DNA from 3 places in the Streptomyces sp. WM6372 genome. Region 2 is predicted to be linked to each of the others. Evidence: riboswitches for the same ligand, from Rfam matches in the RefSeq annotation. Region 2 holds a riboswitch; each other region holds the start of a gene.
What was found. A riboswitch is a leader RNA that binds a small molecule or an ion and turns the genes downstream of it on or off. The one in region 2 is predicted to bind thiamine pyrophosphate.
Positions count from the first base shown of each region.

Region 1 (10,329 bases), on a different contig from region 2:
GGGGAGATGGCGGCCGCGCCGTGAGCCCCGTACCCCCGCCCCCTCAGAACGCCGGGCGTTCCGGATCCAGGGCGGCTCGGCCCTGGGTCGGGGACGAGGCCTCCGCGAAGCGGCGCTGGGGGATGCGGCCCGCCCGGTACGCCAGGCGGCCCGCCGAGACGGCGTCCCGCATGGCCGCCGCCATCAGGACCGGGAACTGCGCCCGGGTCACCGCCGAGGCCAGCATCACCGCCGCGCAGCCCAGCTCCATCGCCAGCGCCACGTCCGAGGCCGTGCCCGCCCCCGCGTCCAGGATCACCGGAACCCCGGCCCGCTCCGCGATCAGCTCGAAGTTGTGCGGGTTCCGGATCCCCATCCCCGAGCCGATCGGGGACCCCAGCGGCATGATCGCCGCGCAGCCCACGTCCTCCAGCTTGCGCGCCAGCACCGGGTCGTCGTTCGTGTACGGCAGGACCGTGAAGCCCTCGTCCACGAGCGTCTCCGCCGCGTCCAGCAGCTCCACGCCGTCCGGCAGCAGGGTCCGCTCGTCGGCCACGACCTCCAGCTTGATCCAGTCGGTGCCCAGCGCCTCCCGCGCGAGGCGCGCCGTCAGCACCGCCTCGCCCGCCGTGAAGCACCCCGCCGTGTTCGGGAGCACGGAGATGCCCAGCTTCGTCAGTACCGACAGGACCGAGCCCTGGACCGTCGGGTCCAGCCGCCGCATCGCCACCGTCGTGAGCTCCGTACCGGACGCGGTCAGCGCCCGTTCCAGGACGTCCAGGCTGGGCGCCCCGCCCGTGCCCATGATCAGGCGGGACGAGAAGCTCCGGCCGCCCAGTACGAAAGCGTCGTCAGCCATCGCGCTCAGCCCCCCTGTACCGCGGTGAGGACCTCGACCCGGTCGCCCTCGCCCACCGGCGTCAGCGGCCACTGCCCGCGCGGGACCACGGTCTCGTTCAGTGCGGCCGCGACGCCGGACGGAGCCGCGGTCAGGGTGGCGACCACCGCGTCGAGCGTGGTGCCGGCCGCGATCTCGCGCGGCTCGCCGTTGACGGAGATGGTCATGCGTACGACTCCTGACGTGCGGCGGAGAACCGGCGCGGGGTGAACGGTCGGGCGATCTCCGGCAGCGTGCCGGTGGTCAGCAGCTCCGCCATCACGTCGCCGGTGAGCGGGGTCAGCAGCACCCCGTTGCGGTAGTGCCCGGTGGCCAGGTGCAGGCCGGGCAGGTCGGTCGGGCCGAGCAGCGGGGCGTTGTCCGGGGACCCGGGGCGCAGTCCGGCCCGGGTCTCGGTCAGCGGCAGTTCGGTGATGCCGGGCACCAACTCGTGCGCGTCGCGCAGGAGCTCGTACACCCCGCCCGCGGTGACCGTGGTGTCCCAGCCGAGTTCCTCGCTGGTGGCCCCGATGACGAGCTCGCCGTTCTCACGCGGCACCAGGTACACGTGGCTGCCGCGGACCACCGCCCGTACCGTCCGCGACAGGAACGGCGCGTACGCCGCCGGCACCGCGAGCCGCAGCACCTGCCCCTTCACCGGCCGTACGGGGGGCAGGACCCGCGCCGGTACGCCGGCCAGCCGGCCGCTGAGCGAGCCCGCGGCCAGGACCACCTGGTCGGCGCGCAGCTCCGTACCGTCGTCGAGCCGTGCGCCCACGGCGCGGTCGGCGGCGGTCAGCAGCCGCTCCGCGGCCGCCCGGCGGATCTCCACGCCGGCGCCCTCGCAGGCGGCCAGCAGCGCGGCCGCCAGCCGGCGCGGATCGACCTGGTGGTCGCCGTCCACGCGCAGCCCGCCCCGCACGCCGGGGGCCAGCATCGGCTCCAGGCGGCGGCACTCGCGGCCGGTGAGCCACTCCGACTCCAGGCCGCAGCGGCGCTGGAGGGCGTGCAGTTCGCGCAGGTGCAGCCGGTCGTCGGCGTCGAGGGCCACGGCGAGGGTGCCGCAGGCGCGGTAGCCGATGTCCATCCCGCCGCTGGCCTCGGCCAGCTCGGCGGCGAACTCGGGGTAGCGGGCGGCCGAGGCGACGTTGAGGCCCAGCAGGGTCTCCTCGCCGTAGTGCAGCTCCGTGACGGCGGCGAGCATGCCGGCCGCGACCTGTGCGGCGCCGCCGCCGGGCGCCGGATCGGCGAGCACGGTCCGCAGCCCGTGCCGGGCCGCCCGCCAGGCGGTGACCAGGCCGATGATCCCGCCCCCGATGACGAGGACGTCCGACCCTGCGGATCCTGTGGACCCCGAGGACCCCGAGGGCCCTGTGGACCCCGAGGATCCTGTGGACCCCGAGGGCCCTGTGGACGTCGGGGATCCCGCTCCGGATCCCTTCCGAGATGAGTGCATGGGCGTCCAGCCCCTCCCTTCGCCGGCATGACCCGGATCAGGTTCGTACGGTCGGAGGCCGCTCAGCCTCCCTCTCAGCCCGGTCCGCCCGGACTCCCGCGATGGGTAACGGGCGCCAGCCTAACCCCGGCGCCGGGGGCGGGTAAGGCTGCCTCCCCGGCCGCCGCGCCGGTCCGCTGTTCCTGACGAGTTGTCAGATCGCTAGGCTGGGCGCCGTGAGCGAGCAGACGGAACAGACTCAGAGCGGCGTCGTCATCGTCGGCGCCGGAATGGCCGGGGTGCAGACCGCGGTCGCGCTGCGGGAGCAGGGGTGGCGCGGCCCCGTGACCCTGCTGGGCGCCGAGCCCCACCAGCCGTACGACCGGCCCCCGCTGTCGAAGGCGGTGCTGCTCGGCAAGGCCGAGGACTCCGCGTTCGACGTGGACTTCGAGGGGCTCGGCGTCGTGCTCCGGCTCGGGGTGGAGGTCACCGGGCTGCGGGCCGCCGAGCGCGAGCTGGACACCGAGGCGGGGCCGGTCCCGTACGAGGTGCTCGTCCTGGCGACCGGCGCCGAACCCCTGACCCTGCCCGGGTCCGAGGGCGTCCCCGGCGTGCACCTGCTGCGCACCCTGGACGACGCGGCCCGGCTGCGGCCGGTGCTGGCCCGGACCCCGGCGACCGTGGTGGTCGGGGCGGGCTGGATCGGCGCCGAGTTCGCCACCGCGGCGCGCGAGGCGGGCTGCGCGGTGACGGTGGTCGAGGCGGCGGACCGGGTGCTGGCCGGGGCGCTGCCCGCGGAGGTCGCCGCCCCCATGGCCCACTGGTACGAGGAGTCCGGTGCGGCCCTGCTGACCGGCGCCAAGGTGTCCTCGGTGGAGTCCGGGCGGGTCCTGCTCGCGGACGGGCGGGAGCTGCCCGCGGGCGCGGTGGTCGTGGGCATCGGAGCCCGGCCGGCGACCCGGTGGCTGGCGGGCTCGGGGGTCGAGCTCGGCCCCGAGGGCGCGATCACGGCGGACGAGTACCTGCGCACCTCCCTGCCCGGGGTGTACGCGGTCGGCGACTGCGCGTCGTTCCCGTCGGCCCGCTACGGGGCGCGGCTGCTGGTGCACCACTGGGACAACGCCCTCCAGGGGCCGCGGGTGGTCGCGGCGAACATCGTCATGGGGAAGGCGGCGCAGGTCTACGACCCGGTGCCGTACTTCTGGTCGGAGCAGTTCGGGCGCTTCGTGCAGTACGCGGGGCACCACGCGGGCGCCGACGAGCTGCTGTGGCGCGGGGACCCCGCCGAGGCGGCGTGGTCGGTGTGCTGGCTCCGGGGCGGGGCGCTGGCCGCGGTCCTGGCGGTGGGCCGGCCGCGGGACCTGGCGCAGGGGCGGAAGCTGATCGAGACGGGGGCCCCGGTGGATCCGGCGAAGGTCGCCGATCCCGCGGTCCCGCTGAAATCGGCGCTGGTCTAGGCGTTACGGGAAGGGTGCGGAGCGGGTGCGGGGACCCGGACGGGTCGGCTCGGGTACCGGGTGCCGGTCCGAAGTGGCAGGCTTGTGCCCGTGACCGAGATTGACGCAAAGATCGATGCCCTTGTCCCCGCCTGGCTGTACGTCCCCGACATCGCCGAGATGCTCGACATCGAGGTGACCCGGGTCCGCCAGCTGGTCAAGGAAGGTCAGCTGATCGCCGTACGACGGGGCGAGAACCGTTCGCTCCAGGTGCCCGCCCCCTTCATCGACGGAGACAAGATCGTCAAGGGCCTGGTCGGCCTGCTGACCGTGCTCCGCGACGACGGCTTCTCCGACGAGGAGATCCTGGAGTGGCTGTTCACCCCGGACCCGACCCTGCCCGGCACCCCCGTCCAGGCGCTGAGCGAGAATCGCGGCACGGAGGTGAAGCGCCGCGCTCAGGCGCTCGCCCTCTGACCCGAGAGACCCGGGCGACCGGAGCAACCCGGCGGCCCGGGTGATCCGAGCCGCCTGATCCATCTGCGGTGCGCGGGCCCCGGACGGCCCGTGCACCGCATCCACCCCGGGGGGTACCCATGTCCGCGAACGTGTCCGCGCGCACCCAGCTGTCCGACGCCCGGCTCTACCTGTGCACGGACGCCCGCAAGCGGCAGGGCGACCTCCCCGAGTTCCTCGACGCCGTCCTGGCCGCAGGCGTGGACATCGTCCAGCTCCGGGACAAGGGCATGGAGGCCGGCGAGGAGCTCGAACACCTCCGGGTGTTCGCCGACGCCGCGCGCCGCCACGGCCGGCTCCTCGCGGTGAACGACCGCGCCGACGTCGCCCACGCCATCGGCTCCGACGTCCTGCACCTGGGCCAGGGCGACATCCCGGTGCCCGCCGCCCGCGCGATCCTCGGCGAGTCCGTCCTGATGGGCCGGTCCTGCCACGCCGAGTCCGAGGTCGACGCCGCCGTCGCCGAGCCGGGTGTGGACTACTTCTGCACCGGCCCCTGCTGGCCCACCCCCACCAAGCCCGGCCGGTACGCCCCCGGCCTCGGGCTCGTCCGGTACACGGCCTCGCTGGCCCCCGCCCGCCCCTGGTTCGCCATCGGCGGCATCGACGCCGGCAACCTCGACGAGGTCCTCGACGCCGGAGCCACCCGCATCGTGGTCGTCCGCGCGCTGACCGAAGCCTCCGACCCGGGCGCGGCCGCCGCCGACCTGGCCAAGCGGGTCCGCGAGCGCGTTTCCGCCTAAGTCCTCCCGAGCCGTCCGTGCGGGTGTCCAAAAACGTGTCCAAAAGGCGGACGCGGCTTCGGCCCGCACGAAGGCGCGTCTAACCTGCCCGTATGGCCCTTGGTACCGCTTCCACCCGCACGGACCGCGCACGCACGGTCCGCGACCTGATGGCGTCCGGGAGCCCGTCGTACTCCTTCGAGTTCTGGGCCCCCAAGACGGAGAAGGGCGAGCGCAACCTCTGGAACGCGCTGCGCCGGATCGAGGCGGTGGGCCCGAGCTTCGTCTCGGTGACCTACGGGGCCGGCGGCTCCACCCGCGGCGGCACCGTCAAGGCAACCCAGGAGATCGCGGCCGACACCACCCTGACCCCCGTCGCGCACCTCACCGCGGTCGACCACTCCATCGCCGAGCTGCGCCACGTCATCGGCCAGTTCGCCGACGCCGGCATCCGCAACATGCTGGCCCTGCGCGGCGACCCGCCGGGCGACCCCATGGGTCCCTGGGTCGCGCACCCCGAGGGCGTCCACTACGCCGCCGACCTGGTCCGGCTGCTCAAGGAGTCCGGCGACTTCTGCGTGGGCGTCGCGGCCTTCCCCGACATGCACCCGCGTTCGGAGGACTGGGACACGGACATCCGTCACTTCGTGGACAAGTGCCGCGCGGGCGCCGACTATGCGATCACCCAGATGTTCTTCGATCCGGAGAATTATCTGAGGCTGCGCGACAGCACCCAGAAGGCGGGCTGCGAGACCCCGATCATCCCCGAGGTCATGCCTGTTGTGGGCATCAAGCAGCTCGACCGGCTGCCCCAACTCAGCAACGCAGTCTTCCCCGCAGCCGTGAAAGAGCGCATGCTCGCCGTCAAGGACGATGCAGCCGCTGTACGCTCCATTGGGATCGAGTTCGCCACGGAGTTCTGCGCGCGACTGCTGTCCGAGGGTGTCCCGGGGCTGCACTTCATCACGCTGAACAATTCCACGGCGACTCTCGAGATCTACGAGAACCTGGGCCTGCACCAGCGGGCCTGATCGGCCGGCCCCCGTTTCCTGGGCGGTTGGCCGTACCGAGAGGTGCCACGCATGGGAATGACGGTCCTCTACATCGCGTTCGGTTTCGTCGCGCTGTGGCTGCTTGCCGAGGTCCTGATGCAGTACAAGGCCCGGCTGCGCTGGCGGTTGCTCGCGTTCGCCGGGTTCGTCGGTGTGGTCGCCGGGGTGGTGCTGCCGTCGGTGCCGGTCATCGGCATCGGCGCGGCCGCGTTCGCCGTGGGCCAGACCCTGGTGACGCTCTCCTTCCGCAAGGGTTTCGAGGCCGGCTGGGCGCTGCGCCGCGGCGGCGAGCCCGTACGGAAGCAGAACCGGCGCCGCCGGGCGGGCAGCGCGCGCCCCGAGCCCGCGCTCGAGGTGACCGCGCTGGAGTACGGGTCCGACGGGGCGGCGCCGGACCCCGAGGGGGCCGACCGGGCCGACGCACCCGACCAGGCGCAGCAGGAGCCCCGGTTCCAGGCCGCGACCGAGGATTTCTACAGCCCGGAGCCGCTGCCCGAGGACACGGGCTCGTACGGGATACAGAGCTTCGCCCCGACCGCCGACGCGGGCCGGACGGCGGCGTTCGCCTCGCCGTTCCCCACGGCCGAACAGGACGCCCACCAGTACGCGCCCTTCTACGACGGGCAGGGCTACGACCAGCAGGGCCAGGGCGGCTACGACTACTCCGCGGGCTATCCGGCGGGCGGCGAACAGCAGGTCTACGCCGCCTACTCGGACCCGTACATCGGCACGGGCGGGGCCGTGATCCCGCAACAGCCGTACGACTACACCCCGTACGCCGACTACTCCGGCGCCGACCCGTACGCGAGCGCGGGCGGGCAGCAGCAGTACGCGATGGACACCCCGCCCGGCGGGGTGTGGGTGCCGCAGCAGCGGTCCACCGAGGGGGCGGGCGCGGGCTACCCCGGGGACGACCAGAGCCAGTACCCGCAGCAGCAGCAGCCGCAGCAGTACCCGTACCAGGGCACCGGCGAGTACGAGCAGTACCGCTACTGAGGGCCGGGGCACGACGGGTACCGATGTACCGAGGCGGGTGAGCAGTGAGCCCCCGGGGAACGTTCCCCGGGGGCTCACTCCGTCACTGGGAGCCGCGGAACGCCGCGCCCTCCACGATCAGCCCGGCCACCAGGGCCCCGGTCATCCCGGAGTGCGCGAGTCCGCCGCCGGGGTGCGCCCAGCCGCCCGCGAGGAACAGCCCGGGCAGGGCGGTGGTGTTGGCGGGGTAGAGCATCGCGCCGCCCGCTCCCGCGAGGGCGGGCGGGGGCACCGCACCGCCCGGCGCGCCGGTGTCCGCCTCGATGTCCGCGGGCGTGCGCTCCCGCGTCCACAGCAGCCGCTCACGCAGTCCGGGCACGGCCCGGGCCGCGAGGTGCAGCAGCTCGTCCGCGTGGGGCGCAGGGGCGCCCCCAGGGCCGCAGAGGGCGCTCACGGTGACCGCCTCGTGGTCCGCGTCGGGCCGCACGGCGGGATCGTCGGGGCGCAGCACGGTCAGCTGGGTTCCGGGGGAGTGGACCAGGGTGCGGTGGACGGCGTCCGCGGGGCGCGCGCCGCGCAGCGCGAGCAGCAGGGTGAGCCGGCTGGCCACCCCCGGCCCGCGGGCGGGCGCGCCGCCGGCCGGCAGCGGTACCCCCAGCTGCCGCGGATCGACCCCGCAGACCACGAAGTCGGCCGGGGCCCCGGTGCCGTCGGCCAGCAGCAGCCCGGCCGCCCGGCCGTCTTGCTCCAGGACCTCCCGTACCGGCGCGTCGAAGACGAAGGCGACCTTCCGCTCCAGGCAGCGCTCGTACACGGCGGTGGCCAGCGCCCGCATCCCGCCGCGTACGTACCAGCTGCCGAAGGTCTGCTCCATGTACGGGAGCACGGCCGCCGAGGCGGGCGCGGTGGCGGGGTCGACCCCGTACGCCCGCACCCGCGCGGCGAGCAGTTCGCCGAGCTCCCCGCCCAGCTCGCGCTCCGCCACCTCGGCGAGGGTCGGGGGCCGGCGGCGCAGCAGTCCGCTCTTGCGCAGCGCCGGGTACGGATCGCCGCCCAGCACCTGCCAGTCGGGGCGCAGCGGCTCCTCCAGCAGGGGGCGGCGGGTGGCGTTCCAGGCGTCCCGGGCGCGGCCCAGGACCCCGTTCCAGCGCTCTCCCGCGCCCGCGCCGAAGGCCTCGTCGAGGACGGCGGCGGCGCCGCCGCGCGAGCCGCCCGGGAGGGTGACGGAGCTGCCGTCGGGGAGGACGTGCCGGACGGCCGGGTCGGCCTGGACCAGCTCGACGCAGTCCTCCAGGGGCCGCTTGCCGGTCTTGACGAACAGATCGCGGTAGACGGCGGGCAGGTGCAGCAGACCGGGCCCGGTGTCGAAGGCGAAGCCGTCCTGCTCGTACCGGCCGACGGAGCCGCCATAGGTGGACCCGCGCTCGTACACCGTCACCTGGTGCCCCGCCACGGCCAGCCGGGCCGCCGTAGCCATCGCGCCCATGCCGGCGCCGATCACCGCAATTCGTGCCATGCGGATGACCCTATCGAGCGGGATCGAGCGGGATCGGGGGAGGCCGGCTGCAGGTCGGGGGGAGGCCGGCGGGTGGTCGGCGGGTGGCCGGCCGAGTTCAGCGGGGTGGCACGGCGGCCCGCGCGAGCGCCTCGCGCTCCTCGGCGGCGAGCCGCTTCTCCTCGCGGCGCTGGGCCCGGCGGCGCAGGAAGCGGCGGATCCGGCTCCACAGGAAGACGAGTATGGCCAGGCCGGCCGCCAGCAGGACGGCCGCGATGATCGCGGCCGCCTGGGGGTTGAACATCGCGAAGGTGACGATGCCGGCCACGCCCAGGTCCTCGGCGGTGCTCAGCGCGATGTTGCTGAACGGCTCGGGCGAGGTGTTGACGGCCATCCGGGTGCCGGCCTTGACGAAATGGCTGGCCAGCGCGGTGGAGCCGCCGATCGCACCGGCGGCCAGGTCGGAGAGCGAGCCGCTCTGTCCGGCCAGCAGGGCGCCGACCACGGCCCCGGCCACCGGGCGGATCACGGTGTGCACCGCGTCCCAGACGGAGTCCACGTACGGGATCTTGTCGGCGACGGCCTCGCACAGGAACAGCACGCCGGCGACGATCAGCACGTCGGTGCGCTGGAGGGATGCGGGGACCTCGTCGGTCAGTCCGGTCGCGCCGAAGACGCCGAGCAGGAGGACCACGGCGTAGGCGTTGATCCCGCTGGCCCAGCCGCTGGTGAAGACCAGGGGGAGCACACTCACCGGCCCATCATGCCGCAGGACCGGGCCGCGGAACGGGCGATCGCGGAGACGAGGACGGGGCGGACCGGCGCGACAGAGCCGTGAGGGGACGGCCGCCTTACGGCGGCCGTCCCCTCACCCGTGTCTGCGGGGGCCTACTGCCCCTGTTCGTCGCGGCGGCGCTGCCACCGCTCCTCGATGCGGGTCATCATCGACCGACGCTGTCGGTTGCGGCCGTGGGCCGAACCGCCTGCACTGCCGGAGACGGGCTGCTCGCCAGGCTTGGGTGCCTTGCGCCAACCGGTGACCACGAGGACCGTACAGCCGAGCATGACGAGGAATCCCACCACGCTGACCCAGAGTACGTTCGGAATGATCACACCGGTCATGAGGAGCGCGATACCCACCACAATGCCTGCGACTGCCTGGTAGACCCGTCGCCGGGTGTACGTACGCAGTCCGCTTCCCTCAAGCGCTGTCGCGAACTTGGGATCTTCGGCGTACAGCGCTCGCTCCATCTGCTCGAGCATTCGCTGCTCGTGCTCCGAGAGCGGCACGGGAGTCCTCCTCATCCGTCGGTCGCGGGGGGTAGCGACCAGGGGTCCCCTTCAGGATAGGCGGGGAATCGCCCCCGTGATACCCGCCCTCTACGCGAGGTTACAAAAACACTGCCCCGAAAGGGCACCGCCCCGAAAGGCGCCGCCCGAGCAAACCTTGCGCGAAACCGTACCGCCGGGTGGACGGTCATGAGGCGCTTATTCCCCACGGGCCCGACCACCATGCCGGTCACTGGTCACGATCATACGGGGCCCACCGGCTGAACGGAGGGTGTCCGGCGTACTCCCTGAGCGGAACCGCGCAGATCAAGCGGGCTTACCGCCCAGGACGTGCAATTGCGTGGCGACCGCGTGGAAGGCGGGCAGCTCGGCGGCGGCCTCCTCCAGGCGCAGCAGCGCCTCGACCGCGCCCGGCTCGGTGTCGACCAGGACGCCGGGGACGAGGTCGGCGAAGACGCGGACCCCGTGCACCGAGCCGACCTCCAGGCCGGCCCCGCCGACCAGCTCGGCGAGCTGCTCGGCGGTGAAGCGGCGCGGTACCGGGTCGCCCGC
Region 1 is NZ_LGDB01000248.1:35-10,363, forward strand. Features, by position in the region: gene ADK52_RS37205 (thiazole synthase) at 44-838, opposite strand; gene thiS (sulfur carrier protein ThiS) at 844-1,044, opposite strand; gene thiO (glycine oxidase ThiO) at 1,041-2,312, opposite strand; TPP riboswitch at 2,310-2,422, opposite strand; gene ADK52_RS37220 (NAD(P)/FAD-dependent oxidoreductase) at 2,528-3,748, shown strand; gene ADK52_RS37225 (Rv2175c family DNA-binding protein) at 3,839-4,204, shown strand; gene thiE (thiamine phosphate synthase) at 4,324-4,986, shown strand; gene metF (methylenetetrahydrofolate reductase [NAD(P)H]) at 5,079-5,996, shown strand; gene ADK52_RS37240 (hypothetical protein) at 6,048-7,013, shown strand; gene ADK52_RS37245 (phytoene desaturase family protein) at 7,096-8,508, opposite strand; gene ADK52_RS37250 (DUF4126 domain-containing protein) at 8,606-9,241, opposite strand; gene ADK52_RS37255 (DUF3040 domain-containing protein) at 9,376-9,777, opposite strand; gene ADK52_RS37260 (methyltransferase) at 10,084-10,329, opposite strand, start outside.
Region 1: linked by a shared signal. The riboswitch ahead of thiO (glycine oxidase ThiO) and the one ahead of thiC (phosphomethylpyrimidine synthase ThiC) in region 2 are both predicted to bind thiamine pyrophosphate.

Region 2 (10,329 bases):
GCGGATAGAGTGGCAATCTGTGCCGTTCCCTGGGTATCGGACGCCGGTTGTGCCGCCCTGACCTGCGGTTTTCTCCAGAGCTGGCCGAGTGCGACCCCCAGGAGTCGCGGCGCGTGCGGGGGCGGCCCCCGCAGGGCGGGCCCTCCCCAGGCCCGCCGCCACGCCTGGGGGTGAGCTTTGTCTTCGGTTCACAATGCCGGTGTGCCGACGCTGATCGGTTCGGTGCAGCGCGCGTTGAGGCTGCTCGAAGCAGCGGGTTCCCATAGCGAGGGAGCTCCGGCGAAACAACTGGCGCGCGAGGCCGGGCTCCCGCTCCCTACCGCGTACCACCTGCTGCGCACCCTCACCCACGAGGGCTATCTGCGGCGCGAGAGCGGCGTGTTCGTGCTCGGTGCCGCCGCCGGGCGGCTGGCGGGCGGCGGGCTGCAGCAGAAACGTCGCAGCATGATCGTCGACTCCCTCGCGCACTTCCGCGACGCGGTCGGGGCCCCCGTCTACTTCGCGGTGTTCCGTGAGGGTGAGATCGAGCTCGTGGGTGTTTCGGACACCCCGGCCAGCCCCGCCGTCGAGGAGTGGGCCGATTTCCGCGCGACCGGCCATGCGCACGCCATCGGACAGTGCCTGCTGGCCCAGCTCGACGAGAAGACGCGCAGGGACTACTACGAGCGGCACCCGGTCGAGGCCGTCACCCAGTACACCGTCCGGGATCAGAGCGCCCTCGAACACCGCATCGGCTCCCTCGGACGCATGGAGCCGGTTACGGAGCGTCAGGAGTACGCGCTGGGCACGGTCTGTGCAGCCATCCCCATTACCGCGGGCGATACCGCCGCAACCATGGCGATTTCCCTCCCTTTGCACCAGGAGAAACGGTTGCTGTATGTGGTCGATCGACTACGGAGTGAAGTAGGCGCGCTGTTGAGTACCCTCTCGTTCTCTATCAGTATCTGAAAACTCACTCCTTGTGATCTGCATGAGCTTCCACCACCCTTGTCAAGAGGGCCCTGGGGGTTCATTCCTGGCCACTTCCACTACAGCGGGGTAGTCCATGCGCGAGTCGGTACAGGCAGAGGTCATGATGAGCTTCCTCGTTTCCGAGGAGCTCTCCTTCCGGATCCCGGTGGAACTCCGGTACGACACCCGTGACCCCTACGCAGTGCGCCTGACGTTCCACCTCCCCGGAGACGCCCCCGTGACCTGGGCATTCGGACGGGAGCTGCTCCTCGACGGCATCAACAAGCCGTGCGGCGACGGTGATGTGCACATCGCCCCCACCGATCCCGAGGACCTGTCCGACGTCCACATCCGGCTCCAGGTCGGCTGTGACCGGGCCCTGTTCCGCGCCGGCGCGGCGCCGCTCGTCGCGTTCCTCGACCGTACCGACCGGCTTGTTCCGCTCGGTCAGGAGCGCAACCTCGGCGACTTCGAGGACAACCTCGACGAAGCGCTGGACAGGATCCTTGCCGAGTCGCGCCAGAACGAGCAGAACGCGGGCTGAGCGGACCGTACACGCCGAGCGGACCGTACGCGCCGAGCCGCCCCGGGCCCCCGAGCCACCCGGGTCGCTCAGCGCTTGCGCCGCCGTCCCCGGCCTCCGCGGACCGGCCCCGAGGCCGCCGCTCCGGCCGGGGATCCCGGCCGGTCGGCAGAAACCACCAGCGCGGCCAGCGCCGTTGTCACCGGAACCGAGGCCACCAGGCCGATCGACCCGACGAGGGTCCGTACGATCTCCTCCGCGACCAGCTCGCTGTTGGCCACCGAACCCATGCTGCTGTTCGCGATCGAGAACAGCAGCAGAAGCGGAAGCGCCGCGCCCGCGTAGGCCAGGACCAGGGTGTTGACCACCGAAGCGATGTGGTCGCGACCGATCCGGATGGCCGCACGGTACAAGGAGCGGGACCCCATCGACGGGTCGGCCTGATGGAGTTCCCAGACTGCCGAGGTCTGGGTGACCGTCACGTCGTCCAGCACACCCAGGGATCCGATGATGATGCCCGCGAGCAGCAGGCCACTCATGTCGATCTCCGGGTAGAGCCCGTGGATCAGCCCGGTGTTGTCGTCGGTGTTGCCGCTGAGGAACGCCCAGTCGACGAACACCGAGCCCAGCAGCCCGATCAGCAGCAGCGAGACGAGCGTTCCCAGCACGGCGACGGAGGTACGGGCGCTCAGTCCGTGGCACATGTAGAGCGCGATGAGCATGATGGCGCTGGCGCCGACGACTGCGACGACCAGTGGGTTCGAGCCCTGGAGGATCGCCGGCAGGATGAAGAGGGTCAGCACGCCGAAGCTGACGACCAGCGCGATCAGCGCGAACAGGCCGCGCATCCGGCCGACGACGACCACCGCCACCGCGAAGATCGCGGCCAGCACCGCCAGGGGCAGCTTGCGGTTCACGTCGACCACGGAGTACTGGAGATCCCGTGGCGCGTCCGGCGCGTACGCGACGACCACCTCCTGGCCGTCTTCCAACTGCCGTGGTGCGCCCGGCTGGACGATCTCGAAGAACGTGCGGCCCTTGTCGGGTCCGGTGGTGACCTCGATGGTGGCCTTCTTGCACTCGCCGGTCTGCGCGGCCTTGGCCTCGCGCCCCTCCGGGGTGGAGACACTGCCGGTGGCCGGCACCTGCGAGGCGTTCACGGATTTGCAGTCGACCTGCTCGAGCGCGGTGACGAGGCCCTGCTGGGTCTGCCGGTCGAAGCCCACCCCGGAGCGCTCGTGGGCGGGCGCGCCGCCCGGCCAGAGCACCACCATGCCGACGAAGACGGCGACGGCGAACGGGATCAGGACCGCCGCGATGACCTTGCGCAGGTGCTTCGAGACGGGGGCCGCCGGTCCGTGGCCGTGGGAATGGCCGTGGGAGTGGCCCGGGGCCGGGCTCTGGTCCGGGCTCGGGTCCGGGCTCTGGGCATGCCCGTGGTCATGCCCGTGGCCCACGTGTGCGTGGTCGCTGTGACCCGTGGGCTCGGTGGGCTGGGTGGGAGGCTGCGGCGAGGACGTCACCGGCAGATCATCGCAAGAGTTGAGGGGGCCCACTGTTCAGCACGCCACAGATGACGCTAGCGTGGGGGCACCTTTGCACAACGCGGGAGCTCGGAGCACCGGGCTGAGAGGGCGCTGATCACCGTACGCGCAGCACACATGCGTACGGGAAGAGGCTGCGTCGACCGCCGAACCTGTTACCGGGTAATGCCGGCGTAGGGAGATCAGGTCTCATGACCATTCATGACGCACGCACGCCTGCCGTCAGCGAGGACGGCGACGGCCGGACCGAGCGCCAGCCGGGCTGGCACAAGGGCTACGTGGCGGGCTCCCGCCCCGACATCCGGGTGCCGGTCCGCCAGGTCCACCTCACCAACGGCAAGGACGTGACGCTCTACGACACGTCCGGGCCGTACACCGACCCGCAGATCGAAACCGACGTACGGCGCGGCCTGCCGCCGCTGCGCGAGAACTGGATCATCGGCCGCGGCGACACCGAGGAGTACGCGGGCCGCCCCGTGCGCCCCGAGGACGACGGCATCAAGCACACGTCGCCGCGCGGTGGCCTCAAGAACCTCGACGCGGTCTTTCCTGGCCGCCCGCGCCAGCCCCGCCGGGGCCGTGGCGGCGCCGCCGTCACGCAGCTCGCGTACGCCCGCCGCGGTGAGATCACACCGGAGATGGAGTACGTCGCGATCCGCGAGAACGTCTCCCCCGAGGTCGTCCGCGAGGAGATCGCCGCCGGCCGCGCGGTGCTTCCCGCGAACGTGAACCACCCGGAGATCGAGCCGATGATCATCGGCAAGCGGTTCCTGGTGAAGGTCAACGCCAACATCGGCAACTCCGCCGTCACCTCCTCCATCGAGGAGGAGGTCGACAAGATGACCTGGGCGACCAAGTGGGGCGCCGACACGGTCATGGACCTTTCGACCGGTCGCAACATCCACACCACGCGCGAGTGGGTGCTGCGCAACTCCCCGGTCCCGATCGGCACCGTGCCGCTGTACCAGGCGCTGGAGAAGGTCGACGGCCGCGCCGAGGACCTGACCTGGGAGATCTACAAGGACACGGTCATCGAGCAGGCCGAGCAGGGCGTCGACTACATGACGGTCCACGCCGGCGTGCTGCTGCCGTACGTGCCGCTGACCGCCCGCCGCAAGACCGGCATCGTTTCCCGCGGCGGCTCGATCATGGCCGCGTGGTGCCTTGCGCACCACAAGGAGAACTTCCTCTACACGAACTTCGAGGAGCTCTGCGAGATCCTCGCGACGTACGACGTCACCTACTCGCTGGGCGACGGCCTGCGCCCCGGCTCCATCGCGGACGCCAACGACGCGGCGCAGTTCGCTGAGCTGAAGACGCTGGGCGAGCTGAACACGATCGCCAAGCGGCACAACGTGCAGACCATGATCGAGGGCCCGGGCCACGTCCCGATGCACAAGATCAAGGAGAACATCGACCTCCAGCAGGAGATCTGCGAGGAGGCGCCGTTCTACACGCTCGGCCCGCTGACCACGGACGTCGCCCCGGCGTACGACCACATCACCTCCGGCATCGGCGCCGCGATGATCGCCTGGTGGGGCACCGCGATGCTCTGCTACGTCACGCCGAAGGAGCACCTGGGCCTGCCCAACCGCGACGACGTGAAGACGGGCGTCATCACGTACAAGATCGCTGCGCATGCGGCGGACCTGGCCAAGGGCCACCCGGGCGCCCAGGAGTGGGACGACGCCCTGTCGGACGCTCGGTTCGAGTTCCGCTGGGAGGACCAGTTCAACCTGGCCCTCGACCCGGACACCGCCCGCGAGTTCCACGACGAGACGCTCCCGGCCGAGCCGGCCAAGACCGCGCACTTCTGCTCCATGTGCGGTCCGAAGTTCTGCTCGATGAAGATCTCCCAGGACATCCGTCGTGAGCACGGTGGTGACCTGAAGGCCGATGAGATCGAGGCGGGCATGGCGGAGAAGTCCGCCGAGTTCGCGGCGAGCGGCAACCGGGTGTACCTCCCGCTGGCCGACTGACCCGCTCGTGGCGGCCGGCGCTGCTCTGGGGAGGATGAGGGGGCTTCCCAGGGCAGTGTCCCGGCGCGACGCGATGTTTCACGTGAAACAGGGACGGACGGCCCGCTGCGGGCCGGGCCGCGGCGTTACTGCGTGCCGCCGTCCGGGCTGCTGAAGTCCGGGCTGGTGAAGTCCGGCGGGGTGTAGCCGGGGCGGGGGCCCTGTGAAGGGGACCCCGGGCTGGTGAAGTCGGGCCGGGTGTATCCCAGGTTGGGGATGCGCCCGGCCTTCGGCGTGTGCGGGGACGGATACGCCGGCCCCGCCGGCGCCGCGCTCGGATCGGCCAGCGCGTCCCGCAGGAACGGCAGGATGCCCCGCTCCAGCAGGGCATGCCGCCAGGCCTCGCGGGCCCGCGCGACCTCGTCGGGTATCGCGTCGGCCGGGTCCTCGGCCACCACCTCGGTCGCCCGGTTGCGGACGGCCGTCACCAGCAGCCCGATCACCGCGAACAACAGCGAGACCACGGTCAGCGCGCCGAACAGCCAACCCGCCGTCAGCATCGTTTCGGCGAAGGCGGGTTCGGGTTCGACCGCCTTCAGGATGTAGCCCACGAGCAGGAAGATCAGCATGGCGGTGCCCGCCAGGACCGGTGCCAGCACCGCGACCACGGCACTGACGCCCGCGCCGTCCTCGCCCTCGCCCTGCTGCCCGGCACCCTGGTCCCCGGCCGAACCGGGGGTGGACAGGACCTCGTCGCGCCGCTCTCCGCGGATCTTCACGTAGTGGTCGTACTCGGCCGCGGCCGCGGCCGTCAGCAGCGCGCTGGCCCCGATGGCCATCGTGCGCAGCTGTTCGGCGTTCAGGCGCTCACCGAGGGCGGCGAGCTCGGGCCGTTCGTGCGCGGTGCGCAGCGCCTCGTCGAGGAGCCGATCGAACTCGGGTCGGTCTTCGGTCAGCAGGTGCGGAGCGCTGTTCATGTGCATCCCCCGATGCTCCGTGGGGACCGGTTTGCCCGCGTAGACCCGGGCGCCGGCACAAACGGAGGAGAGCCTGCTACGGATAGGGCGATGGTAGAGCGCCCATGCCACGCCGTGACAGGGGGTTTCCTGAAATTACCCCCGTTCTGATAACCCTCAGTCGTTCAACGGGAGTTGCACGACCAGCAGTTTGCCCGCCATCGTGACTCCGCCGTCCATCGCGATGGCGAGTCCCTCCGCGTACACGTGCGGGCCGTTCACGGCCTCCGGTCCGCGCGACTCGTCGCCGTCCTCGGTGCCCACCTCGCCCAGCAGGTACGGGATCGGGCTGTGTCCGTGCACGACGCGGCCGCCGCCGTAGGTGTCGAGGAGCTCGCGTACGGCCTGGGGGCCGGTCTCCTCGTCACGGAAGGCGAACCGCTTGGTGAACTTGCGGAACAGGTCCCAGGTGATGTCGGCGTCGTTGCGGTTGAGCAGCTCGTGGATCGTGTCGTTGACGTCCTCGATGGAGTCGCCGTAGTCGAGGTACGCGGTGGTGTCGGAGTGGAGCAGCAGGTGCCCGTCCTCCAGCACGGCCGCGTCCAGCCGCTGCATCCACTGCAGGTGTACGTCCTCCAGGCGCTCCATGTCGGTGCGCTGGCCGCCGTTGAGGAGCCAGGCGGCCTGGAAGGTGGCGGTGCCCGCGCCCGAGGCGACGGGGGTGTCGCCGAACCGCTTGGCGCCGATGAGCAGCAGCTCGTGGTTGCCCATGAGGGCCTTGCAGTAGCCGCCCGCGGCGGCGGCCTCGGCGGACAGCCGCATGACGAGGTCGATGACGCCGATGCCGTCGGGGCCGCGGTCGGTGAAGTCGCCGAGGAACCAGAGGCGGGCGTTGCCGGCCGACCAGCGGCGGTCGGCGTCGATGAGGCCCTGGGCCTGGAGTTCGTGGACGAGCTCGTCCAGATAGCCGTGCACGTCGCCGACCACGTACAGCGGTCCGGGGCCGGCGGCCGGGGACTCCTGGGGAACGTAGTGGACCTGGACGGTGTCGCCCGGCCCGCCGCGGCCGATGATCGGCAGGTCGCGGTGGGTGGGGGTGTAGCCCTCGTCGAGATCGTCCCCGTCGGCCGGGGCCGGTCCGCCCGCGGCGGGGTCCTGTCCCAGGGGCGGCTGCGGGGGCACGGAGGGCTGCGGGGGCACGGGCGGGTGAGGGGGCACGGGAGCGCCCTCCCCGTAGTACGCGGGGTACTCGCCGTACACCGGGGCCTCTTCGGGAAGCGCGCCGGGCACGCCGTACGGGACGGGCTCGGTGACCGGAACTCGGAAGTCCCGCAGCGTCTCCGTCCGCATCGCGGGTCCCTGACCGGCCCCCTGAGTCATCGACCCCTCCACCACCGTCGCGCTGCCGTACACCTGCGGACCCTCCTGGCCTCCTGAGCGGAGGGTCCGTGATGTCGTGCGCCCATCATAGGAATGCGGCTCGCGCTCTGTGACGCACCAGGGGTGGTGAATCCTGGGCGGAACCAGTAGTTCCTGCCACTTTCTCCCGAAATAGGTGTTGCGGAAATCCCCGGCGGGGCCGTCGGCCCCGCCGGTATCGCGCCGTGGCGGTCAGTCCTGGGCCGGAGAACGGGGCGGGCTGACGGTCGTACGGGGCTGCCTGCGCTGCGAGGAGGTACGGACGATCAGCTCGGTCGGGACCACCTGTTCGACCGGGCGGCCGGTGTCGACCCCCTCGATGGCGTCGATCAGCAGCTGTACGACGGCGGTGCCGATGCGGCGCGGTTTGAGGGAGAGCGTGGTGATGGGCGGCTCGGTGTTGGCGTACACGGTGGACTCGCTGCAGCAGACGAGCAGCAGGTCCTCGGGGACGCGCAGGCCGTAGCGCCGGGCGGCGGCCAGCAGATCGGTCCCGTTGGGGTCGAAGAGCCCGTAGACGGCGTCGGGCCGGTCGGGCCGGGCGAGCAGCCGGTCCGCGGCGACGGCGCCCGCGCACGGGTCGTGGGCGGGGTAGGACTCGTAGACGGGGTCCTGGCCGACGCGCTCGCACCAGTTGAGGTAGGCAGTCGTGGACAGCCGGGTGTAGGTGTCCGTGGTGGTGCCGGTCAGGAGCCCGATCCGGCGCGCGCCGGCGGCGGCGAGGTGGTCGAGCAGGTTGAGTACGGCGGCCTCGTGGTCGTTGTCGACCCAGGCGGTGACGGGGAGGGAGCCGGCCGGGCGGCCGTCGGAGACGACGGGGAGGCCTTGGCGGACCAGTTCGCTGACGACGGGATCGTGGTCGGAGGGGTCGATGACGACGGTGCCGTCGAGGGCCACGTTGGACCACACGTCGTGTCGGGAGGTGGCGGGGAGGATGACGAGGGCGTAGCCGCGGGCGAGCGCGGCGGAGGTGGCGGCCCTGGCCATCTCGGCGAAGTACGCGAATTCGGTGAAGGTGAAAGGTTCATCCCCGTACGTGGTCACGGTCAGGCCGATGAGGCCCGACTTGCCGGTACGGAGGGTGCGGGCCGCGGCGGAGGGCCGGTAGCCCAGCCGATCGGCGACCTCGCGAACGTGGCGGCGGGTGGCGTCCGGCAGCCGCCCCTTGCCATTGAGCGCGTCGGAGACGGTCGTGATCGAGACGCCCGCCGCGGCGGCCACGTCCCTGATGCCGGCCCGGCCCTGTCGGCCGGCGGCCCGCCGGGTGGTCTCGGTCCGGCTCACCTGATGCTTCCCTGCTGCTGTCATGGCGAGCCGATAGTAGGGCTCGTCGGGGTGGGTGGTCCGGGTGCATATGCACGCGTTGACAGGCACGATTCTGCATGGTTCGCCACCCCCAATGACCTTGGAATTGAAGGAATTTGAGCGCGGAGAGTGAGTGGGGCGTTTGTCGGCGGGTACGAGCATGCCAAAGCGGTGTGGTCTCGGGACGGTCTCAACTCACCTGTACGAGGGATGCGCGCCACGGCGTGGGCCACCGGCGTGCGCATATATGCGTGCGCTCCCCCGCAATCCTGGCGCCACCCATTTTCGGGAGAGCGGAATCCTCATAAGGTGAGCAGTATTGAGTCGACGGCGACGTCGTACGGGATGGTCGAGGAGGACCTGCGGTGAGCGAGAAGAGCCCGAAGCTGCGCGCCGAGCTGGACGGCATTCCCACCTACAAGCCCGGGAAGCCCGCTGCCGCGGGCGGGCCCGTCGCGTACAAGCTGTCCTCGAACGAGAACCCGTACCCGCCGCTGTCCGGGGTGCTGGAGACCGCGGTGGCGGCGGCCGGACAGTTCAACCGCTACCCCGACATGGCCTGCACGGGCCTGGTGAACGAGCTCGCCGAGCGCTTCGGGGTGCCGGTCGAGCACATCGCCACCGGCACGGGCTCCGTGGGTGTGGCCCAGTCGCTGATCCAGTCGACAGCCGGCCCGGGCGACGAGGTCATCTACGCCTGGCGGTCCTTCGAGGCTTACCCGATCATCACGCAGATCTCGGGTGCGAAGTCCGTGCAGGTCCCGCTGACCGACGGGGACGTGCACGACCTCGACGCGATGTTCGACGCGATCACCGAGCGGACCCGGCTGATCTTCGTCTGCAACCCCAACAACCCCACCGGCACCGCGGTGCGCCGTGCCGAGCTGGAGCGGTTCCTGGACCGGGTCCCCTCGGACATCCTGGTGGTGCTGGACGAGGCCTACCGCGAGTTCGTCCGCGACATCGAGGTGCCGGACGGCATCGAGCTCTACCGCAGCCGCCCGAACGTCTGCGTGCTGCGTACATTCTCCAAGGCGTACGGGCTGGCCGGCCTGCGCGTGGGCTTCGCGGTGGCGCACGAGCCGGTGGCGGCGGCGCTGCGCAAGACGGCGGTGCCGTTCGGTGTCAGCCAGCTCGCGCAGGACGCGGCGGTCGCCTCGCTGCGCGCCGAGGACGAGCTGATGGGCCGGGTCGGGGCGCTGGTGGGCGAGCGGGCCCGGGTCCACAAGACGCTGCTCGGCCAGGGCTGGACCGTGGTGCCGGACACGCAGGCGAACTTCGTGTGGATGCGCCTGGGGGAGCGGACCGCCGAGTTCGCGGCGGCCTGCGAGAAGGCCGGTGTGGTGGTCCGGCCCTTCGCGGGCGAGGGCCTGCGGGTCACGATCGGTGAACCCGAGGCGAACGACATCTTCCTGCACACGGCGGAGGCGTTCTTCAAGGAGATGTAGTTCTCGGGGGACTGCGCGAGCTCTGAGCGGCTACGCGAGTTCCACGCGGATCGGGTCGCCGTCGCGGACGGTGGACAGCAGGCGGGGGTCGCCCTCGAACGAGCCGAGCACATTGCACGGGCTCGCCAGGCGGCTCTCGCCTCCGCGCGAGATGGGCGTGGGGCCGTAGGGCAGCGCGAGTGCGTCGCCCTCGGTCCAGAATGCGACCGTGCCCGGGTCGACGAC
Region 2 is NZ_LGDB01000001.1:206,124-216,452, forward strand. Features, by position in the region: gene ADK52_RS00985 (IclR family transcriptional regulator) at 211-948, shown strand; gene ADK52_RS00990 (SsgA family sporulation/cell division regulator) at 1,046-1,495, shown strand; gene ADK52_RS00995 (YibE/F family protein) at 1,564-3,030, opposite strand; TPP riboswitch at 3,070-3,215, shown strand; gene thiC (phosphomethylpyrimidine synthase ThiC) at 3,210-4,997, shown strand; gene ADK52_RS01005 (hypothetical protein) at 5,123-5,959, opposite strand; gene ADK52_RS01010 (metallophosphoesterase) at 6,110-7,327, opposite strand; gene ADK52_RS01015 (LacI family DNA-binding transcriptional regulator) at 7,544-8,659, opposite strand; gene hisC (histidinol-phosphate transaminase) at 9,022-10,104, shown strand; gene ADK52_RS01025 (cyclophilin-like fold protein) at 10,135-10,329, opposite strand, start outside.

Region 3 (10,329 bases), on a different contig from region 2:
GACATCGGCGCCTTCGCCCGCAAGCGCCCCGGCGCGCTGACCCGCGCCGAGTCCCAGCGGGTCGCCCTCGCCCGGGCCCTGGTCAAGGAGCCCGCGGTCGTCTTCGCCGACGAGCCCACCGCCCCGCTGCACCGCGCCGAGCGCGCCCTGCTGCTCCGTACGCTCACCACCGCGGCCCGCTCGCACGGGATCACCGTGCTGCTGGCCACCCATGACGAGGAGAGCGCGGCCGTCGCCGACCGCCGGGTCGAACTGCTCGACGGGCGGCCCGCCGCGACCGCGGCCGCCGTCAGCGGTGCCACCGGCATGGACGGTGTCGGCGGTGTCGGCGGTCCGCCCGACGAGACCCCGGAGGGCCAGGCCGCGTGCTCGCTCTCCGCCTAGCCCGCGGCTCCCGCCCGGCCGTCCAGCTGCGCCGGCTGCTCGTCGCCGCCGCCGGCGCCGGTACCGGATTCCTCCTGCTGTACGTGCTCGCCGGGGCCACCGCCCGGCCTGCCGGATCGTTCCCGCGCCTGCTGTGGGCCCTGGTCCCGCTCGCCGTCACCGTGCAGTTCGCGGTCGCCGTCGCCCGGACCGACCCCGCGACCCGGCCCCGTGAAGGACTGGACGCCGTCGGGCTGGGCCCCGTACGGCTGCTCCTCGTCGCGGTGGTCTCCACCGCGATCGCCTGCACCCTGGGCAGCGCCCTGGCCCTGGCGGCCTTCCTGCACCTGCGGGGCGAGTTGACGGGGCTGCCCTTCGACGGGGCCGGGGCCGGACTCCTGCACGCCGACCGGCCGCTGCCGGTGGCGGCCGCCCTCACCCTGCTGGCCCTGATCCCGCTGGCCGCCTGCGCCGCCACGGCCCTGGCCCTGCGCCCGCACCCGCCGCTGGCCCTTCAGACCGCCCTGCCCTGGGGCATCGCCCTCACCGCCTGCGGACTGGCGGTCGAGGCGTACGCGGGCCCCGGCGGCGCCGGGATGCCGGCCGGCTGGGCGCTCACCGCCGTCGGGCTCTCCCTCGCCGGCCCCGGAATCGCCTACGCCTGCGGGGCCCTGGTCCAGGCGGTCCGCCCGGGCGCCCTGCGGCTGCTGGCCGGGCGGGCGCTCCAGGAGGAGGCGCCCCGGCTGGGCCGGCCCCTCGGGGTGCTGTGCGCGGTCGGCGCGGGCGCCCTGACCGCCGCGGCCCTGCGCGAGCGGGGCGGCTTCGGCGTCCCGCTCGGCCCGCTGACCGGGCCGGCCTGCGCCCTGGTGGTGCTGTGCGCGGCCGCGACCCTACTCACCCGGGCCGTCGAGGTCCGCCAGGACCGCTCGGCCGTCCGGACGGCCCTGCGCGAGCTGGGCACTCCGCGCGGGGTCCTGCGTACGGCCGCGACGCTGCGCGCCACCGCGCTGGTGGCCGTGTGCGGACCGGTCGTATGGGGTGTGGCACAGCTGACCTCGCTGGCATTGACCCGCTGACAGGGGCAGCCCTTAGGGTGGGCCGAATGGTCAACGGATACATCGACACCGAGATCGAGACGCTCGCCGAATTCGACCGGGTCGCGGCCCGCGGCTCGCTCAGCGGCTACCGGGTCCAGTCGGTCAACCTCCTGGAGCGCACGTTCGCCCTGCTGTCCGCCGACACCTCCGCGGCCGTCTTCCTCGGCTGCGCGATGGAGCCCGACGCCTCGGCGAAGGTGCGCGCGGACGGCGCGCTCGTCTTCCCGCCCGTCCCGGACCTGCCCTTCGACCCGTACCGCGGCCTGCTGTACACCGCCGACGAGCTGTTCGCGGGTCTGTCCGACGGCTACGAGACCACCCCGGACGCCCAGTCGTACGCCTGGTTCCAGGAGACCAAGGCGGACGGCGACGTCTTCTCCTCGATGCTGCGGTCCGTCCACGACGACGCGATCTCCGACGCGCTCGACGAACACCTCGCCGGCGCCCGCGTGGTGGGCGTCATGGGCGGCCACGCGATGGCCCGCGGCGGCCTCGACTACCAGGGCGCGGCGGAGCTCGGGCGGAAGCTGGCCCGGTCCGGACTGACGGTGGCCACCGGCGGCGGCCCGGGCGCGATGGAGGCGGCCAACCTCGGCGCGTACCTGGCGTCCGCCCCCGACGAGGCCCTGGCGGAGGCCCTGGAAATCCTGGCCAAGGCGCCGTCCTTCGTCCCCTCGGTGTCCGACTGGGCGCGGGCGGCCTTCACCGTACGGGACCGCTGGCCCGGCGGCGGCGACTCGGTGGGCATCCCCACCTGGTTCTACGGGCACGAGCCGCCGAACGCCTTCGCCGGCCACATCGCCAAGTACTTCGCGAACGCCACCCGCGAGGACGGGCTGCTCGCCCGGTCGAACGCGGGCGTGGTCTTCCTGCCGGGCGCCGCGGGCACCCTCCAGGAGATATTCGACAACGCGACGCCGAACTACTACGAGTCGCGGGGCGAGCCGACGCCGATGGTGCTGGTCGGACGTACGCACTGGACCGAGCACCTGCCGGCGTGGCCGCTGCTCCAGGCCCTGGCGCGCGGGCGCGCGATGGAGTCGCGGATCGCGCTGGTCGACTCGGTGGACGAAGTGCCCGCCGTGCTCACGGCGATGAACGCGACGGACTGAACGCGACGGACCGGATGAAACAGCGGACGGCCCGAGGCAACTTCCCGGCCCGATCACACGTCTGCCATAGGTAATCAACTCGCAAAACCTGCCAGACGTGAACGGAGCCCTCGGTGCTCATAGGCCTGCTGACCGCGATCGCGGCGTCCATCTGCTACGGCACGGGATCCGTCCTGCAAGCCGTGGGCTCGCGCAGGGCGGCCCGGATGTCCCCGCCCGCCGCGGGGGTGACCGCGCACGGCGGCCCGAACCTCTCGTCCACCGCGAAGGCGGCGATGACGTGGGAGTTCATCGTCGGCACCATCCTGGACTTCGTGGGCTTCGGGCTGGGCGCGCTGGCCGCCCGGCTGCTGCCGCTGTTCCTGTCCCAGACGGTGATCAGCGCCAACCTGGTGATCACGGCCGTGCTCAGCGTGAAGATGCTGGGCATCCGGCTGACCCGCAAGGAATGGACCTCGATCGGCGTCGTCTGCGCGGCGCTGGTCCTGCTGGCGACGGCGGCGGGCCACGAGGGCGGCCACCACGCCCCGATGTCCACGCACTGGTGGCTGTTCGGGGTGACCCTGCTGATCATCGCGGGCGGCACGGTGGCCGTCCACCTCCTGGGTGCCCGGGCGGCGATCCTCGCGGGCCTGCTGTCGGGCCTGGCCTTCGGCGCGCTGGGCGTCGGCGTCCGGATCCTCGACGGCATCGACCCGTTCGACCTCGGCGCCCTGCTCGCCGACCCGGCGCTCTACGCCATCCTGCTGGCCGGCGTCGGCGGCATGTACCTGCACACGGTCGCCCTGCAGATCGGATCGGTGAACGGCGCGACGGCCGCGCTGGTCGTCGGCGAGACGGTCCTGCCGGGCGCGATCGGCGTCCTGTGGCTGGGCGACGCCTCCCGCCCGGGCCTGGCCTGGCTGGCGGTCCTCGGCTTCGTCCTGGCCGTCACGGGCGCGGTGGCGGTCGCCTGGTACGGCAACCACGACGGCGCGGAGGAAGCCCCCGCCGAGGAACCCAGCCCCCGGTCCAGCCCCGCCGGCGTCTGAGGGCGGACACCACGAGGCCCGGGACGCAGCCCCGGGCCCAGGTCGTCTCTTCCGGATCTTGCCGGGTCCGAAAGCGACGACCTAGCCCGCCGGAAGGACGACGACTTCCGCCGGGGTGAAGGACACGGCGACCCGGTCGCCCACGGCCGGCGCCCCGGCCAGCCCGCACTCCGCCTCCAGCACCGGCCCCGCCTCCGGCCTCAGCAGCAGCGCGACATGCGTGCCCCGGAACGTCCGCGACACCACCTCGCAGCGCAGCCCGGCAGCCGTCAGCACCACCCCGGCCGGCCGGATCAGGATCCGCCGCTCCCCCTCCGGCGAACCGGGCGGCACCTGCACCTTCCCCCACGCCGTGGCCGCGGCCCCGCCCACCACCGTCGCCGGGATCACGTTCTCGAAGCCGAGGAACCGCGCCACGAACTCCGAAGCCGGCCGCTGCCACACCTCCAGCGGGGTCCCGGCCTGCGCGATGCGCCCGTCCCGCATCACCACCACCCGGTCGGCCAGGGCGAAGGCCTCCCCCTGGTCGTGCGTGACGGCCAGCACCGTGGTCCCGAGCCGGGAGAACAGCCCCCGCAGCTCCACCACCAGCCGCTCGCGCAGCCCCCGGTCCAGCTGCCCCAGCGGTTCGTCCAGCATCAGCAGCCGCGGCGAAGGGGCCAGCGCCCGGGCCAGGGCCACCCGCTGCTGCTCACCGCCCGACAGCGAGGCCACCGAGCGGCCCTGGGCCCCGGGGAGCCCGACCAGCTCCAGCAACTGCGCGACCTGGGCCTCGTACGCCGCCCGGGCGGAGCCCCGCATGCGCAGCCCGAACGCGACGTTCCCGCCCACGTCCCGGTGCGGGAACAGCTGGTGGTCCTGGAACATGAGGCCGACCCCGCGCCGGTGCGCCGGCACCCGCGCCTGGTCCGCCCCGCCGAGCAGGACCCGCCCCGCCGAGACCGGCTGGAGCCCGGCCACCACCCGCAGCAGCGTGGACTTGCCGCTTCCGCTGGGCCCGAGCACGCATACGATCTCGTGCTCGGCGACCTCCAGGTCGACCGCGTCGACGACGGCGCGCTCGCCGAAGCGGACCGACACCCCGGCCAGTTCGAGCAACGTCATCAGAACTCTCCCGAGGTCTTGTCGGGGCGCAGCCGCTCCAGCACCAGCAGGGACACCGCGCACACCAGCATCAGAATCGTGCTCAGGGCCATCGCCTGCCCGTAGTTCATCTCGCCGGCCCGCCCCAGCAGCCGCGCCACGGCCACCGGCAGCGTCGGACGGTCGGGCCGGGCGATGAAGACGGTCGCGCCGAACTCCCCCAGCGACACGGCGAAGGCGAATCCGGCCGCGATCAGCAGCGCCCGCCGCACCAGCGGCAGGTCCACCTCCCGCCAGGCCCGCAGCGGCGACGCCCCGAGCACGGCAGCGGCCTCGCGCAGCCGCCCGTCCACGGCGCGCAGCACCGGCAGCATGGTCCGTACGACGAACGGCACGCCCACCAGCGCCTGCGCGAGCGGCACCAGGATCCACGAGGTCCGCAGATCCAGCGGCGGCTCGTCCAGGGTGATCAGGAACCCGAAGCCGACCGTCACCGCCGACACCCCCAGCGGGAGCATCAGCAGCGCGTCGAACCCGCGCACGAACCGGCCCGCGCGCCGGGTCAGTGCCGCGGCCGCGAGCCCCCCGATCAGCAGGGCGATGGCGGTGGCGGCGAGCGCGTACTGGAGGGAGTTCCAGATGGCCTCCAGCGGGGGCACCAGGAACGTTCCGCCGCCCGCGCCCACGTCCTGGAGCGCCCGGTAGAAGCCGAACCCGTACCCGCCGGGCGCATCGAGGGAGCGCTCCACCAGCACCGCCAGCGGGGCCACGATCAGCAGCGCCACCGTCAGCAGCACCCCGCCCAGCAGGGCGCGCTGGCCCGGACCGCTCGGCCGGTGCGCGGTCCGCGCCGGATCGACCAGCCGCAGGGCGGTCTCCCGCCGGCGCACGGTCCAGGCGTGGACGCCGAGGATCAGGCCGACCGCCACGAACTGGACCATCGTGAGGACGGCGGCCGTCGGCAGGTCCAGCAGCTGCGCGGTCTGCCGGTAGACCTCCACTTCCAAGGTGGCGTACGAGGGCCCGCCGAGGATCTGCACGACGCCGAAGGAGGTGAACGTGAACAGGAACACCATCAGCGAGGCCGCGGCCACCGCCGGCCCGAGCGCGGGCAGGGTCACCCGCCGCCAGGCGGCGAACCGCCCGGCGCCCAGCACCCGGGCGGCCTCCTCCTGGCGCGGGTCCAGCTGCGCCCAGAGCCCGCCGACCGTCCGTACGACGACGGCGTAGTTGAAGAAGACGTGCGCGAGCAGGATCGCCCACACGGTGGTGTCCAGCCGGACGCCCCACAGCTCGTCCAGCAGTCCGCCCCGCCCGACCAGCGCCAGGAAGGCGGTGCCGACCACCACCGTCGGCAGCACGAACGGGACCGTGACCAGCGCCCGCAGCAGCTGTTTGCCGGGGAACTCGAAGCGCGCGAAGACGTACGCGCCGGGGAGCGCGATCAGGAGCGTGAGCGCCGTGGACGCGAACGCCTGCCAGGTGGTGAACCAGAGCACGTCGGCGATGTCGGGCCGGGTCAGCACCTCGCCGATCCGGCCGAACTGCCAGCCCTCGTCGGTCTTGATCCCGCGGCCGACGATCGCGGCCACGGGGTAGGCGAAGAACAGCCCGAAGAAGGCGAGCGGTACGGCCATCAGCAGGAGCCGGACGGCCGTACCGCGCGCGCCCTCCTTCACGGGAGTGCTCTCGCGTCCTACTTCACGACGAGCGAGGACCATGCCTTGACCCACTGCTCACGGTTCTTGGCGATCGTCTCGGGAGCCACGTTCTCGGGCTTCTCGATGACCACGCCGTGCTTCGTGAACAGCTCCGGCAGCTTCGCGTCCTTGACCACCGGGTTCACGAACATCTGGAGCGGCATGTCCTCCTGGAACTTCTTGCTCACCAGGAAGTCGAGGAGCGCCTTGCCGCCCGCCTCGTTCTTCGCGCCCTTGAGCAGGCCCGCGAACTCGACCTGCCGGAAGCAGGTGCCGGTGGCCACGCCCGTGGGGGCCTCGGCCGGCTGGGGCTCCCCGTACAGGACCTCGACCGGCGGGCTGGAGGCGTACGAGACGACCAGCGGCCGGTCGCCCTTGGCCTTCTTGCCGCCCGCCGAACCGGAGAAGCGCTCGTTGTAGGCCTGCTCCCAGCCGTCGACGACCTCGACGCCATTGGCCTTGAGCTTGCTCCAGTAGTCCTTCCAGCCGTCCTCCCCGTACTTGCCGACGGAGGCGAGCAGGAAGCCGAGGCCCGGCGAGGAGGTCGCCGCGTTCTCGGTGACCAGCAGGTTCTTGTACTCCGGCTTGACCAGGTCGTCCAGCGTCTGCGGCGGGGCGAGCTTCTTGTCGGCGAAGTACGCCTTGTCGTAGTTGACGCAGATGTCGCCGGAGTCGATCGGGGTGACCCGGTGCTCCTTGTCGAGCACGTACTCGGGCTTCACGTCGGCCAGGCCCTTGGCCTCGTACGGCGTGAAGATCCCGTTGTCGAGGGCGCGCGAGAGGAGCGTGTTGTCCACACCGAAGAAGACGTCGCCGCGCGGGGAGCCCTTGGTGAGGATCTCCTGGTTGAGGGCGGCGCCCGCGTCCCCGGACTTCAGGACCTTGACGGTGTAGCCGCTCTGCTGCTCGAACTCCTTGAGGACCGTGTCGGTCACGTTGAAGGAGTCGTGCGAGACGAGCGTGACCGTCTTGGACTTCGGCGCATCGCTCGCGCCGGCCGCGGACTCGTCCTTGGTCTTGGCGCCGCCGCACGCGGCGAGCGTGCTGACACCGAGGGCCGCGGCCAGCGCCGCACCCGCGATCTTCCTGGTGGTGCTCACGGAACATTCCTCCTGGGTTGACCAGGAGAAGACGCGGCCCTGCCCGGGCGCTCCGGTGGAGCGGGCGCCCGGGCAGGGCGCAACAGCTTGAGGTGGTGACCGAACTTCCTACCCAGAATGACCTGGGCAAGGTTCAGAGGGTCTGCGGCCGCTGTGCTCGTCCTAGAAGCGTGGTGCCGCACTCTCAGCGCTGTGGCGCTCCCCTGTCGGAATATGAGTATTCAGATATACGCGGGTCAGCCTACCGCTCGCTCGCGGCGAGCTGACCGCAGGCGCCGTCGATCTCCTGGCCGCGGGTGTCCCGTACGGTCACCGGCACGCCGTGGCGGGCGATGGCCTCCACGAAGGCCTTCTCGTCCTCGGGACGCGAGGCGGTCCACTTCGAGCCCGGCGTCGGGTTCAGCGGGATCAGGTTGACGTGGACGCGCTTGCCCTTGAGCAGTCGGCCGAGGAGGTCGCCGCGCCAGGCCTGGTCGTTGATGTCGCGGATCAAGGCGTACTCGATGGAGATCCGGCGGCCGGACTTCTCGGCGTACTCCCACGCCGCGTCGAGGACCTCGCGGACCTTCCAGCGGGTGTTCACGGGGACGAGGGTGTCGCGCAGCTCGTCGTCCGGCGCGTGCAGCGAGACCGCGAGGCGGCACTTGAAGCCCTCGTCGGCGAAGCGCAGCATCGCCGGGACCAGGCCGACGGTGGAGACGGTGATGCCGCGCTGCGACAAGCCCAGGCCGTCGGGCTCGGGGTCGGTGAGGCGGCGGATCGCGCCGACGACCCGCTTGTAGTTGGCCAGCGGCTCGCCCATGCCCATGAAGACGATGTTGGACAGCCGGGCCGGGCCGCCGGGAACCTCGCCGTCGCGCAGCGCGCGCATGCCGTCGACGATCTGGTGGACGATCTCGGCGGTGGACAGGTTGCGGTCCAGGCCCGCCTGGCCGGTGGCGCAGAACGGGCAGTTCATGCCGCAGCCGGCCTGCGAGGAGATGCACATGGTGACCCGGTCGGGGTAGCGCATCAGCACGGACTCGACGAGCGTGCCGTCGTGCAGCTTCCACAGGGTCTTGCGCGTGGTGTCGTCGTCGCACGAGATGTGCCGGATGACGCTCATCAGGTCGGGCAGCAGTTCCTGCTGGAGCTTCTCCCGCGAGCCCGCCGGGATGTCGGTCCACTCGGCCGGGTCGTGCGCGTACCGGGCGAAGTAGTGCTGCGAGAGCTGCTTGGCCCGGAAGGGCTTCTCGCCGATCGCGGCGACCGCCTCGCGACGCTCCTCGGGCGTGAGGTCGGCGAGGTGCCGGGGCGGCTTCTTGGCCCCGCGAGGGGCGACGAAGGTGAGCTCTCCCGGGACAGGGCGGGCCATGGCTGGTACTCCTCGTAAGACGAAAGGCGCGCCGCAGAAGCAGCGCGCCTTTCAAGAGTAACCGCCCGGACCCACCCAAAGCCTTCAGACGTACGTCGTCCCAGCTCAGCGGGGTTGCCCTGGTGAACAGCCCGCCGGCCGGAAGCCGCGGGAGCCCCGTTTCAGCCGGTGCCGACGAACGCGGCGAGCAGCAGCCACACCACCGGGGCGGTCGGCAGCAAGGAGTCGAGCCGGTCCATGATGCCGCCGTGGCCCGGGAGGAGCGTGCCCATGTCCTTGATGCCCAGGTCCCGCTTGATCATCGACTCGCCGAGGTCGCCCAGCGTGGCGCTGACCGCGACCGCGAGACCGAGCAGCAGGCCCTGCCACCAGATGCCGCCGTCGATCAGGAACTCCATGCAGAGAGCGCCGGCCGCCATCGCGAAGGCCACCGCGCCGAACAGGCCCTCGCGGGTCTTGCCGGGGCTGATGCGCGGCGCCAGCTTGGTCTTGCCGAAGCGCCAGCCCACCGCGTACGCCCCGGTGTCGCTGACCACGGTCAGCAGCAGGAACGTGACCACGCGCTCCGGCCCGTCGTCCGCGGTGAGCAGCATCGCGACGAAGGTGGCCAGGAAGGGCACGTAGAACGCCGCGAAGACGCCCGCCGTGACGTCCTTGAGGTAGTCCTCGGGCGGTTCGGTCATCCGCCAGACCAGGACCGCCAGCGCGGTCAGGGCCATGGCCACCCAGGCACCCTCGGCCCCCCGGACGTATCCGGCGATGACCATGGCGGCGCCGCCGACCGCGAGCGGGACGAGCGGCGCCTTGATGCCCTTCTTCTCCTGGAGCCGGGAGGTGAGCTCCCACAGGCCCACGACGACCGCGACGACGATGACGCCGACGAAGACCGCCTTGACGATGAACAGCGAAGCGAAGATCACCGCACCGAGGCCGACACCGACCCCTATGGCGGCACGCAGGTCTCGCCCCGCCCGCTTCTTCGGCGGGGGCGTGGCGTCCTGCGGGGCCGGCGAGGGCGGGGGCGGGGGGCTGGGCATGGGCTCCTGCGGCGGCGTCTCGGCGCGGAACGGGGGGCCGCCGTCGGTGGCGGCCCCCCGATCGCGTGCTTCCCGGTCGTCGAAGTCACGGCCGGCGGCATCGGGCACGATGGGCATGGGCCGAGTGTGCGGGCCCACCAGCGCATCGTATGCGGGACCCGCCGGAACCGGCTCCGTGGCCCAGGGAGAGTCGTTCATCAGACCTCGAGGAGCTCGGCTTCCTTGTGCTTGAGCAGCTCGTCGACCTGCGCGACGTACTTCGCGGTGGTGTCGTCGAGCTCCTTCTCCGCGCGGCGCACCTCGTCCTCGCCGGACTCCTTGTCCTTGACGAGCTTGTCGAGGGAGTCCTTCGCCTTGCGGCGGACGGCGCGGATCGAGACCTTGGAGTCCTCGGCCTTGGTGCGCGCGACCTTGATGTACTCCTTGCGGCGGTCCTGCGTCAGCTCGGGGAA
Region 3 is NZ_LGDB01000186.1:41,783-52,111, reverse strand. Features, by position in the region: gene ADK52_RS19470 (ABC transporter ATP-binding protein) at 1-384, shown strand, start outside; gene ADK52_RS19465 (hypothetical protein) at 366-1,439, shown strand; gene ADK52_RS19460 (LOG family protein) at 1,466-2,572, shown strand; gene ADK52_RS19455 (hypothetical protein) at 2,686-3,603, shown strand; gene ADK52_RS19450 (ABC transporter ATP-binding protein) at 3,685-4,707, opposite strand; gene ADK52_RS19445 (ABC transporter permease) at 4,707-6,323, opposite strand; gene ADK52_RS19440 (thiamine ABC transporter substrate-binding protein) at 6,383-7,486, opposite strand; TPP riboswitch at 7,574-7,701, opposite strand; gene rlmN (23S rRNA (adenine(2503)-C(2))-methyltransferase RlmN) at 7,728-8,840, opposite strand; gene ADK52_RS19430 (phosphatidate cytidylyltransferase) at 9,002-10,075, opposite strand; gene frr (ribosome recycling factor) at 10,075-10,329, opposite strand, start outside.
Region 3: linked by a shared signal. The riboswitch ahead of ADK52_RS19440 (thiamine ABC transporter substrate-binding protein) and the one ahead of thiC (phosphomethylpyrimidine synthase ThiC) in region 2 are both predicted to bind thiamine pyrophosphate.